DNA from 3 places in the Massilia sp. BHUDP2 genome. Region 1 is predicted to be linked to each of the others. Evidence: predicted binding sites of a transcription regulator. Region 1 holds the regulator's gene; each other region holds the start of a gene.

Region 1 (4,201 bases):
CTGCTGAGGGCGGGCGACCACATCGTCTCGTCGTCCTTCCTGTTCGGGAATACCAACAGCCTGTGGCAGACGGTGGCAGCCCAGGGCGTGGCGGTGGACTTCGTCGATGCCACCGAGGTCGCCAACGTGGAAGCGGTGCTCCGGCCCGATACCCGCATGGTGTTCGTCGAGACCATCGCCAACCCGCGCACCCAGGTGGCGGACCTGGCGCGCATCGGCCAGCTGTGCCGCGAGCGCGGCATCCTGTACGTGGTCGACAACACCATGACCACGCCCTGGCTGTTCCGCCCGAAGGCGGTGGGGGCGGGTCTGGTGGTCAATTCGCTGACCAAGTCGATCGGCGGCCACGGCATCGCGCTGGGCGGCGCCCTGACCGATACCGGCCTGTTCGACTGGAGCGCCTACCCGCACATCGCGGCCAACTTCCGCAAGCAGCCGCTAGCTGCCCAGGGCCTGGCCCAGCTGCGCGCCAAGGCCCTGCGCGACTTCGGCGCGGCCCTCGGGCCCGAAGCGGCGCACCACATCGCGGTGGGCGCCGAGACGCTGGCGCTGCGCATGGAACGCACCAGCGCGAATGCGCTGGCGCTGGCGCAGATGCTGGAGCTTGATGAGCGCGTGGCGGCCGTCCACTACCCGGGACTGGCCTCGCATCCGCAGAACGGCATCACGAAAGAGCTGTTCCACGCCGGCGGCTCGCTGATGAGCTTCGAGCTGGTTGATAGTATCGACCCCTTCGACTACCTGAACCGCCTGAAGCTCGGTATCCCGGCCAGCAACCTGGGCGATACCCGCACCCTGGTGATCCCGGTGGCGCACACGATCTTCTTCGAGATGGGCGCGGAGCGGCGCGCCAGCATGGGCATCGCCGAGTCCCTGATCCGCGTCTCGGTGGGCATCGAGGATACCGAGGACCTGCTGGCGGACTTCCGCCAGGCGCTCGACGCGTGAGCGAAACGGCAGCCGAGGCTGCCGTTTTTGTTTCAGCGGTTGAGCCCGGCGCCGGATTGCCGCTATCATGGGATTTCTTTTCATCACACCGATCCGCCCATGAAGACCACGCTGTTCCTTGCATCCCTGCTGCTGTGCGGCGCCGCCTTTGCCGGCGAGCTGGAAGACGCCAATGCCCTGTTCGAGAAGAAGGACTACGCGGGCGCGATGAAGATCTACACCAAGCTGGCCAATGCCGGTAATCCGGCCGCGCAGCAGGCGCTGGGCCAGATGTATTTCTATGGCGAAGCAGGGGAGGTCGACGAAGCCAGGGCCGTCGATCTGTTCAAGAAGTCCGCCGCCAAGGGCAACAAGGTCGCGATCGCCTCGCTCGAACTGATCGAGCAGCGCGTCAAGCGCCGCAAGGACATCGATTACTGGATCAAGGGCTACGACGGCGAAGACCTGAAGTCGGGCGAGTTCCGCTGCACCGCGCCGCGCATTCCCGCGATGTCGAAGGTCAATGCCGACATCGACCGCATCAGCGCGGCCGTGCAGACGTGGCAGGAGTGCTACAACAAGTACGTCACCAACCTGAACGCGTCGCTGCCGCTGACCAAGCGCGTCCCGAGCGACATCCAGAAGCTGATGAACAAGGAGGAGATGGAGAAATCGAATGCCTACCTGGCCCAGCTGCAGGAAAACCTGACCGAGGAAGCGAAGGTGGGTTCGAAGCTGGTGCTGGCGGACTACGCCGCATGGCGCTCGGCGACCGATGCCTATGTGACCGAGCACAACCAGATGGTGAAATCCGCCAAGAAGGATTCCCACTGGGCGGACAAGAAGATTCAATAAGCCGCCGGGCAAGCCGGCGGCTTGGTGGGCGCAGGCTTAGTGCCAGCTGCGCATCAGGCCGACGGCCAGGCCTTCCAAAGCGAACTCGTCTTCCGGGTTCACCTGGATCACCTTGAAGTCCGGATTCTCCGGCAGCAGTTCGACCAGGTTGCCGGTCTTGCGGTAGCGCTTGACCGTGACTTCTTCGCCGAGGCGGGCCACCACGATCTGGCCGTTCTTGGCACTGTCGATCTTCTTGACGGCCAGGAAGTCGCCGTCGCAGATGCCGGCATCGCGCATCGACCAGCCCTTGACCTTCAGCAGGAAGTCGGGGCGCGCCGAGAACATGGCGGCATCGACGGAGTAGGTGGCTTCGACGTGTTCCTGGGCCAGGATCGGCGAACCGGCGGCCACGCGGCCGACCAGCGGCAGCGACATCATGAGGGCCGCAGGCACCATCGGGACCTGTTCGACGGAGGCGCCGACCAGGCGGATGCCGCGCGAGGTGCCCGGGGAAATCTCGATGGCGCCCTTGCGCGCCAGGGCCTGCAGGTGTTCTTCGGCCGCATTGGCCGATTTGAAACCCAGCTCGGCCGCGATTTCGGCGCGGGTCGGCGGGAAGCCGGTGTTTTCGATCGCTTCCTTGATCAGGTTAAGGATCTGTTCTTGCCTTGCAGTGAGCTTGAGCATGGGTGTTTTACGGCATTAGTTGTAAGAGCAGACTGTATTTTTGTACAGTATTCTGATATGCGCAAGGGCAAACACAGGAAAACTGTAAAAAATTTGTGCAGTGCGTCCGCATTCGTGGCGCCGATGCCCGCTTTTCGCCGCCATCGGCCGGGCTGGGCCATGCCATGGGTTCCCATTCACCGGTTTTTCAGGCTATAATCGAAGGCTTTCCCTTCCCACACTCGTCTTGACGCCGAGGTGGGCATTTGTTTAAACGTCCTCAAGGAGTGTTGCATGCGTCATTATGAAATCGTTTTTATCGTCCACCCGGACCAGAGCGAACAAGTTCCGGCGATGATCGAGCGTTACAAGACCACGGTGACCAGCCGCGGCGGTAACATCCATCGCGTGGAAGACTGGGGCCGTCGCCAGATGGCTTACCAGATCCAGAAGCTGCCGAAGGCTCACTACATCTGCATGAACATCGAGTGCGACAACGAGACCCTGGTCGAGCTGGAAACCGCATTCAAGTTCAACGATGCCGTCCTGCGTCACCTGACCGTCAAGATGAAGAAGGCCGAAACCGCACCGTCGCCGATGATGAAGTCGGTCCAGCGCGAAGACGCAGCCAAGAGCCACCGCGCAGAAGCAGCAGCCGCTGCTCCGGCCGCCGCTGCCTAAGTTTTTTCTCGGGAATTCGTAGAACGCAGTGAACCGGTTCCAGCTCATCGCGACCATCGCGGAGCGAGACGTACTGCGTTTCACCCCGGCCGGCGTCCCCATCGTGGGTGCGATCCTGATGCACGATTCGCAGCAGGTCGAGGCCGGAGTGGCAAGGCAGGTCGCGTTTGAAATCCCTGCGCTCGGCGCGGGCGAGATTTCAGGCAGGCTGGAAAGCGCCGAACTCGGCGCCGCCTACCGCTTCGAAGGATTCCTCGCAAGGAAAAACCGCAACAGCAAAGCCTTGGTGTTTCACATCATTGATTTCAGTGCCGCGTAACAGTACTCGGCCTATTTAGATTACAGATACAGGAGCCTCAACATGGCATTCGGTAAAAAGTTCGACAAAAACAAAGCTAAAGAAAAAATGAAGCGCAAGCAGCAGAACCCGCTGTTCAAGCGCAAGAAGTTCTGCCGCTTCACCGCCGCAGGCGTGGAACAGGTGGACTACAAGGACGTCGACACCCTGAAGGACTTCGTCCAGGAAAACGGCAAGATCATGCCGGCACGTCTGACCGGTACCAAGGCGCACTACCAGCGCCAGGTCGACACCGCCATCAAGCGCGCACGCTACCTCGCGCTGCTGCCGTACACCGACCTGCACAACGCTTAAATCGCGGCACGTCAGCTAGATATCCTGGAGAAAAAATATGCAAGTTATTCTGCTCGAAAAAGTCGTCAACGTCGGTAACCTGGGCGACGTCGTCAAAGTCAAGGACGGTTACGCACGTAACTTCCTGATCCCGCAAAAAATGGCACGCCGCGCTACCCAGGCCGCCGTGGCCGAGTTCGAAACCAAGCGCGCCGAACTGGAAAAAGCAGCAGCTGAGAAGCTGTCGGCTGCCCAGGCGCAAGGCGACAAGCTGAGCGGCATGACCGTCACCATCGCCCAGAAGGCGGGCGTGGACGGCCGTCTGTTCGGTTCGGTCACCAACTTCGACATCGCCGAAGCCCTGAGCAAGCAAGGTTTCCCGGTCGAGAAGTCGCAGGTTCGCATGCCGACCGGTCCGCTGAAGACCACCGGCGAATTCCCGGTCGCCGTCGCGCTGCA
Region 2 (4,201 bases), 980 kb from region 1:
GAACGAGGCCTGCACCCAGTCCTGCACGGTGGCGCGGGCCAGCTGGGCCAGGTCGATTTCCTCGAAAGCGAGGCCGGCATGCGGCTGGTTCTCGGCGCGGGCCAGGGCCAGCAGCTGGTTGACCAGGCGCGTGGCCGATTCCGAGCTCTTGGCCAGCTGCTCGAGCGAGCGGTGGATCTCGCCCGGGTCGACCTGGCGCAGCGCCAGCTCCGACTGCATGCGCATGCCGGCCAGCGGGGTCTTCATCTGGTGCGCGGCGTCGGCGATGAAGCGCTTCTGCATCTCGACGGTCTGGGCCAGGCGCTCGAGCATGTCGTTGAAGGAGCCGACCAGCGGCGAGATCTCTTCCGGCACCTGGCGCGGGTCGATCGGCGACAGGTCGTCCTGCGGGCGCGCGCGGATGCGCTCCTGCAGCTCGGCCAGCGGGGACAGGCCGCGCGACAGCGCGAACCAGACCAGCGCCAGGATCACCGGCAGGATGATGAACTGGGGCAGGATCACGCCCTTGATGATCTCGTTGGCCAGGTGGGCGCGCTTGTCGAGGGTTTCTGCGACCTGCACCAGGGCCAGGCTGGGGGGCGTGCCCGTTGGACGCGCGCGCAGCGGATCGAGGTTGACCCAGGAATAGGCGACGCGTACCGGCGTGCCGTGGATGTTGTCATTGCGGAAGAGCACGGCGCCGCCGTGGGCGCCTTCCTCGAGCATGCCCTTGCGCGGGCGCGGCAGGTCGCGGTCGCCGTCGAGGTGGGCGCCGTCCGGCCCGCTGATCTGGAAGTAGACGCTGTCGACGTCGTCGGCGCGCAGCACGTCGGTCGCGCTGCCGGGCAGCTGCACCTCGGGCCGGCCGGCCACCGTGCGGATCTGCTGCGACAGCACGGTGACGCGGTCTTCCAGCGCGTCGTCGAAAGGCTGGTTGGCGATCGACTTGGCCACCAGGTAGGTAATCGCGATGCTCATCGGCCACAGCAGCAGCAGCGGGGCCAGCATCCAGTCGAGGATCTCGCCGAACAGCGAATGGCGGATGTTCTCGTCGGGCTCGGGATTGGGCGGGACCCAAGGCCGGCGCTCGGCGGGCAGGGACGCGTCCTGCCCCGCGCCCGGAGGCGTGTCGGCAAGCCCGGCGTCGCGCTCGTTCACTTGTTCTCTGGAGCCGTCGCGCGCGGGACGTCGGAGTATTTTTCGAGGCAGTAGCCGAGGCCGCGCACGGTGGCGATGCGCACGCCGCCGACCTCGATTTTCTTGCGCAGGCGGTGCACGTAGACCTCGATGGCGTTGTTCGAGACTTCCTCGCCCCATTCGCACAGGTGGTCGACCAGCTGCTCCTTCGAGACCAGGCGCCCGGTGCGCGCCAGCAGCACTTCCAGCAGGCCGAGCTCGCGCGCCGACAGGTCGAGCATCTGGTCGTTGATGTAGGCGCTGCGGCCGACCTGGTCGTACACCAGCGGGCCGTGGCGGACCACGGCCGGGCCGCCGCCGGCGCCGCGGCGGGTGAGGGCGCGCACCCGCGCCTCCAGCTCGGACAGGGCGAAAGGCTTGGCCATGTAGTCGTCGGCGCCGAGGTCGAGGCCCTCGACGCGCTGCTCGACCGAGTCGGCGGCGGTGAGGATCAGTACCGGCAGCAGCGAGGAACGCGCGCGCAGGCGGCGCAGCACTTCCAGGCCGGACAGCTTGGGCAGGCCAAGGTCGAGGATCAGGAGGTCGAACTCCTGGGTGGACAGGGCCGTATCGGCATCCTGGCCGTTCTTGACGCAATCGATGGCATAGCCGGACTGGCGCAGGGAACGTGTTAGCCCATCGGCAAGTACGCTATCATCTTCGGCGAGCAGAATTCGCATGGGACCACCTTCGGTATTTCGTTAGACCTTTGACAGGCCCTATTGTGTTTGATTTATCGCAACAATGCGAGTCTTACAGACAGCAACACCGCGACTTTTTTCGCTTGCCTAAACCACTGGATTTATATACAGTAGTGGCTTGATTCCGCTTGTTCAAACCACTGAGTTTTTATACAGTAGTGACCTTGATTTGCGTGGTAGCGCCCCTACCTTGCCTACTCCACAGCTGAAAGTACACCATGGACGACAAAAAAACCGCAGTAAACGCCGCTGAAAAGGGCAAGGCGCTGGCCGCCGCCCTGGCGCAAATTGAAAAGCAGTTCGGCAAGGGCTCGGTCATGCGCATGGACACCAGCGCACCGGTCGAGGAAGTCCAGACTGTTTCTACCGGCTCGCTGGGCCTGGACATCGCGCTGGGCGTCGGTGGCCTGCCGCGCGGCCGTATCGTCGAGATCTACGGTCCGGAATCGTCGGGTAAAACCACCCTGACGCTGCAGACCATCGCCCAGATGCAGAAACTGGGCGGCACCTGCGCCTTCATCGACGCCGAGCACGCGCTTGACGTGACCTATGCGCAAAAACTGGGCATCAACCTGGGCGACCTGCTGATCTCGCAGCCGGACACCGGCGAGCAAGCCCTCGAAATCACCGACGCGCTGGTGCGTTCGGGCTCGGTCGACCTCGTGGTCATCGACTCGGTGGCGGCACTGACCCCGCGCGCCGAAATCGAAGGCGACATGGGCGACTCGCTGCCGGGCCTGCAGGCGCGACTGATGTCGCAGGCGCTGCGCAAGCTGACCGGCTCGATCAACCGTACCAATACCCTGGTCATCTTCATCAACCAGATCCGTATGAAGATCGGCGTGATGTTCGGCAGCCCGGAAACCACCACCGGCGGTAACGCGCTGAAGTTCTACGCCTCGGTGCGCATGGACATCCGCCGTACCGGCTCGATCAAGTCGGGCGACGAAGTGATCGGTAACGAAACCAAGGTCAAGGTCGTCAAGAACAAGATCGCGCCGCCGTTCAAGGAAGCCCACTTCGACATCCTGTACGGAGAAGGCACCTCGCGCGAAGGCGAAATCCTGGATCTGGGCGCCGACAACAAGATCGTCGAGAAGTCGGGTTCGTGGTACAGCTATAACGGTGAACGCATCGGCCAGGGCAAGGACAACGCCCGTCAGTTCCTGAAAGAGCGTCCGGCACTGGCACGCGAAATCGAGAACAAGGTCCGTGCTGCGCTGGGCGTGCGCGAGCTGCCGCCGGTCCTGGCTGCTGTCGAAGACAGCGGCAAGGACAAGCTGAAGGCAGTCGGCGAGTAATCGCCGGGCTTGTAGAGTGCCTATGCCTGCACCCCAGCTGAGCTTGAAAGCGCGCGCGCTTCGCTACTTGTCGATGCGCGAGCACAGCCGGCTCGAGCTGGGGCGCAAGCTGGCCCGTTATGCCGAGGAGGGCGATGACGTGGAAGCCCTCCTGGATTTCCTTGAGAAGAACAATTGGCTGTCGCAGGAGCGTTTTGCCGAATCCCTGATCCACAGGAAGGCAAGCCGCTTCGGCAATAGCCGCGTGATGGCCGAGCTGCAAAGCCACGGCGTCAACGGTGAAGCGCTGGATGAGATCAAGGCCGCGCTCGCCGACAGCGAAACCGCACGCGCCGCCGAAGTCTGGCGGCGCAAGTTCGGCACCGTCGCCGCCGATGCGGCTGAGCGTGCCAAGCAGATGCGTTTCATGCTGCAGCGTGGTTTCTCCCAACGCGCTGCACGGATCGCAATGCAGGGCGCTCCCGACGACGACGAGCTGTAAACAGGCTGGAGTTCGAGCCTGTTGCCCTGACGAGCCGGCCTGGCCCCAGGCTTGCTCTGACGATATGCCAGGCGTGGCCGCAGGCCTGATGTATCACCCTTCGATTCTTGCGCTCCCTATATAGAGAAGCATGGCTCCGGCGCCAGCGTGGAGCGTCATCCCCGATATGCCCAGGCATATTCCTCAACGGACGATGGCGCTGCACGCTGGCGCTGTGCGTTTACGGAGCGACTGCGGCGTGCCGCTGTCGAGATTGGTCTTGCCAACCCGACAGACCCGTCCAGCCAAAGCAATATTGACGGCTCAGCAAGAAACCCGTCCGATCTTGCCTGCAGTGCAGCAAAAAGGCCGCTGTTGCAGTGCAACCGCCAACGCCGTGTGCTAAACTTTCACGGTTTAAGCAGCGCCGCATGAGCGGTTGTTGTCGTAGAAGCTACGGCAACGTGCATGAAGCACACTGGCTGCACCACTAACCGCCGCGTAAGCGGCATTGGTTTTTATGCCCCTGTCTCCTCCCGTATCGCGCTCGCTCCGGCATACGCGCGCCATCACCGTCGAAGCCT
Region 3 (4,201 bases), on a different contig from region 1:
ACTATCGGCCAGGCGCTCGGCCTCTTGTAGGGTATGCAGGGATACACGCATCCACCGGAACGTACCCGTCTCGTGGTAGTGGCGTTTAGCGACGACTGGATGCAGATTTGCCATCCCAGTGAGAGTCGCAGTGTCGACGCCAGCGAAGGTCGCGCGCGCCTTCGCCACGGCTTGATCGATATCGAAGTCGCTGCCTTCGAACACCGTCCACGACGAGATGTGCTTTCTAAATACCGCAACCCGCCAATGGCTCAGCTTTTCAAGTGCTGCGAGTACTTTTTTCTCGGGCGTGCCTGGGATAGCGGTGCGCAGTACATCATCGGTTGCTAACAAACCGGACGTGCCACGGAAGATATCGACCAAAGCGAGCACCTTAGCCAGCGCCAGCTCAACAGCGTCGGCCCCCTTCGCCTCAGCGCGCTCAACCGACTCCACGGCCTGCGCCCAGCGATGGCCATCCGGCGACGCTAAAATTGCTTGCTCGAGATTGGCTCGCAGATAATCCCAATATCGATCCGGCCCGTAGGCAGCCTGCCCATCCCAGGCCTGCAGGAAATCTTGGAAACCATGTGGTTCAAGCGAGGACAGGAAGCCGAATACACTGCGCTCATTTTGGCCAAATTGGCGACGAGATGCGGGGCCGAGCAGAGCAGCCGTAATCGGATGCAGCGGCCAACATTGGTCGAGCAGCTCCGCCATGCTCTCACCAACACTGGGGCGGCGATTCGCAATCGCTGCCCCGATGGTGCGAGCGGTATCAACGCTCTGTGGATGCTTGATGTCGCACTCGATTGCGTTACCGATCAGCTGGACCACCTCGTCACCGGTGGCAACGAACGAAATGTCCCCGTACCGCCCCTGGATTTTCGCCCACTCCTCGCGCGCTTCAATGCCCAAACGCGAAGCGTACTGACGGAACGACTGGTGCAATAAGCCGACAATGACGAGCTTGCCTTTGCAGTGCCCCGCCTTCTCTGCGAGGTCCTGGAAGAAATGGATGTCCTCGCCACCGACTGCGGCCGCTTCCAAGAATTTGCCCATCTCATCCACGAGCAGGAGCACGCCATCAAAACGCGCTCCTTCAGCGATAGCCACGAGGTCCGTCGTCACTTGGCTCGCATCGTGGGCCTTGGAACGAGGAAGTGCCTTGTCCAAGCCTTTCGCGACCTCAACGGCAATGCTGCCGCGTTTACCGACGACGGGAAGAACGAGCCATCCTTTAGACGAGACTGGAAAAGCCTTTGCAAATCCCTGTACTTTATTGGCGAGAATGTCGGTAGCGCGTGCACATACCTCACTATCGGTCGATAACGCAGATGCTAGGACCACGGCTAAGGACGACTTACCGCTGCCGTACGGTCCAGTCCAGGTGAACGCGCGATCTTTAGAACCATTGACCTGCCGGCACATAATCGACAGCGCGTTACAAGCGGTGTCGGTCAACACATAACCGTCGAGGGCCTCCGCACGTCCAATATCCGCATCGATGCGGACAGAGCGGCGATAATGACGGGCGATCTGCACCGCTTGGCCCATTTGTATTTCCGCCGCCTTATTCATACGACTTCTCCATCATGGCCCGCTTGAAATTGCCGACATCGAGTTCGCCGCGGTAGATCTGACGCAGTCCCGAAGTATCAGACCACTTCAACTTACCCTCAGTCAGACTCGACAGTGCAAAAAGGCGTTCTGCGGTCGACTCTTCATCTAATTTAAACACCCTTCCAGGTGACCCCAGTCCATAAGCAATGGACTCAAAGGTCAACGAGGTTTCGCCGGGGTGATAGCGATCCCAAAAATCCACGAGAGCCCAGGCGAAGAATGCATCGGTGAGCGACGATTTCGGACCGCGGCGGAACGAATACACGCCTTTACGCTCTTCTTGGATGAGACCGAGTTCTGCCAGCATTGGCTCGGCTGCCTCTTCGACGGAACTCGATGCAGAACGCGGCGCATAACCGCGTACGCAGGTTTCAAGGTCGCGAGCGAGCGTTGCTTGGGAAAGCTTTTTTCCAGCCGAGATCGACTGCGCGAACTTTGCCAACGACGGCATCACCTCGTCGCGCGTAAACGTCTGTGCATTTAAGACGTTAAACAGCCAAAACCAAGTGGTAGAACGCGTGCCGCGCCCTGCCAAACACCAATGGGCAAACCACGCCGTGGTCGGATATTGCGAATAAGGGTCATAGCCGCCATCAACGTAGATTTTCCGAGCCACATCGTTGATGATGAAGTTTTTCTTCGAAGCATCTTCGCGCATAATTTCGCATGCGAGTGCCCAATGTTTGATTGACGACACCATGTTTCGACCGACGCCAAACGTCGCAATGGCGTTGTCATCGGAAAAAGTTTCCTTGGAGACAACCCAACGGGTGTCAGCACGGTCAAAAGCCTTTTTCAGCCACATCTGCCGAAGAGGAAAGGTCTCGTGCCCGGAAAAATGGGCTTCAATTTGCGGTTCGTTATATGCCATGGTTCGGATCATTCAACTGGAGACGCTCTCCAGTTGCTCACTGTGCGGACTGGTGACAACCACCAGTCGCGTTGTCTAGATTGTAGCTCGTCCGTAGCTACCTGTGTTTATTTACAGTCAATTTGGGTGACCGCGGGGTTGTAGAGTCGACGGACAGTAGGAATCCATAGCTGAGGTGGCCTAGCTTGGAATGCCTACAACGTTGCTTTGCCTCATCATATTGTACGATAGTCATCCCGCCGTGTGGGAGCAGCTTATCGCCTACTTGCCTCTCAATACTTGTGTTTCAGAGATTTCTTCCACCAGCGACGTTGCAAAGTCACAACCAATGCCCACGAATGTCACCATACCAATATTGGTAAATTTTAATCTTTGTGAAATAGCTATCGTATGCGAGGCATACTACGCTGATAAACCCGCAAATTTGACGCTCAATAAAATAGCTCCGGCAATTGGAAACGTCTAGACGTCCTTTTGTCCAGAATTTGAATTGGCCCAAGTGGCCCTAGTTCAAATGGCAAAATACTTTTCTCAAGTAAGTAGACACATTCACGTTTTTGTAGACCAGCCCGTGCCAGTCTAGCGAGCCAACGTTCGGCATCACAGATTGCGTGAAATGAGCGACTAAAAGCCGTTGCGTCATTGGGCGCCGTAACAGCCACTACGACTTTCCCCCCACTACTTGATATCTCTGCCTTAAACATCCTTCCACTCATCGCATCTCCATTCGGATTCCCTATTTTTTTATCGCATCCCAACAGCGTACGTACGATTGTCAAATAAAAATATGTGAGGCCGCATACGCCGCAAATCTATCCAAAAATCACCGACTTAAATTTGATTACGTACTCGATCACTAACCGTCTAAACGCCATATACCCCATCTCAAAGTATTTGTTGCATTTTGTTCAATCGGTAAAAAAATTGGGCAATCGGGCTTTCAGTCTGTTAATGATTTATCGTAATATTGCTAATTGTAAAGGATTGAGTCACACGGGAACGACATCCGCACCTCGGTAAGCAGCGGTGCCGTCTTGACATCTCCCACGCCTCAAAAAAATTGCTGTTTTAACAATCAAGGTTCTTATCAGATGAAGAGGGCGTTTGGGAATGGGGTCGATCGCGACAGCCTCCCCTCCATTGATCAGCTTACAAGCGGGCGGATCAATAGCTTGCACCGTAATCGCCTCTTTCGCGCTGATGGGCAGTGTGCCCTCGCCTCATCGCCGACGAGCAAATCAACATTGCTTGCACGCTGCCCTACCCCGCCGCGTCGGCTTCCTGCACAACAATGCGCGACTAAATGCACTCACTCATCAGCAACAACAGCTCAGCGATTTGTTCAGCGCGTCATGCCAGTAACGAATCATTCCGACGAAGCACGTGAGACATATGCGTTTGCGAACGTCGCGGCGGTCCGACGCAGCAACAGTTCTCTTCTTAAACCTTTAAAAACGTTGTTCCTAAACTCATCCATGCCCAGCCCAATGCAAGCGGTTTCGCTAGCACGCGGCGCCAATGAGCGGTAACGGAGCCATCCTCGTGATCCAAGATTTCAGCCACTGTCAGCACGACACCGAGCGGAAAGTGTTCGAGTTCCTCGAGCACGCTTTGCCGAAGACGACTGACATTGTTATTTACCCCAATATCGAGCTGTACGATACGTCAAAAGCTTCGTATGTCGAGTGCGACGCAATCGTCGTCACCAGGTCGTTTATCGCGGTTGTC

The links. The regulator LexA, encoded in region 1, represses DNA repair genes until DNA is damaged. The targets are predictions, from matches to a motif close to ACTGTATNNNNATACAGT.
Region 2: a site for LexA is predicted at 1,951-1,968, ahead of recA (recombinase RecA). Genes of this name have one in related genera too.
Region 3: a site for LexA is predicted at 2,574-2,591, ahead of ACK6C6_RS17920 (DUF4007 family protein). Genes of this name have one in related genera too.

The regions. Positions count from the first base shown of each region.
Region 1 covers NZ_JBJUVW010000001.1:1,143,953-1,148,153, forward strand. The annotation lists gene ACK6C6_RS05030 (cystathionine gamma-synthase family protein) at 1-948, shown strand, start outside; gene ACK6C6_RS05035 (tetratricopeptide repeat protein) at 1,048-1,782, shown strand; gene lexA (transcriptional repressor LexA) at 1,819-2,451, opposite strand; gene rpsF (30S ribosomal protein S6) at 2,725-3,111, shown strand; gene priB (primosomal replication protein N) at 3,140-3,430, shown strand; gene rpsR (30S ribosomal protein S18) at 3,473-3,763, shown strand; gene rplI (50S ribosomal protein L9) at 3,801-4,201, shown strand, end outside.
Region 2 covers NZ_JBJUVW010000001.1:167,957-172,157, forward strand. The annotation lists gene ACK6C6_RS00760 (sensor histidine kinase) at 1-1,137, opposite strand, end outside; gene ACK6C6_RS00765 (response regulator) at 1,134-1,835, opposite strand; gene recA (recombinase RecA) at 2,075-3,157, shown strand; gene recX (recombination regulator RecX) at 3,180-3,638, shown strand; gene ACK6C6_RS00780 (DUF2889 domain-containing protein) at 4,138-4,201, shown strand, end outside.
Region 3 covers NZ_JBJUVW010000003.1:254,494-258,694, forward strand. The annotation lists gene ACK6C6_RS17915 (ATP-binding protein) at 1-1,560, opposite strand, end outside; gene ACK6C6_RS17920 (DUF4007 family protein) at 1,553-2,473, opposite strand; gene ACK6C6_RS17925 (protein kinase domain-containing protein) at 3,992-4,201, shown strand, end outside.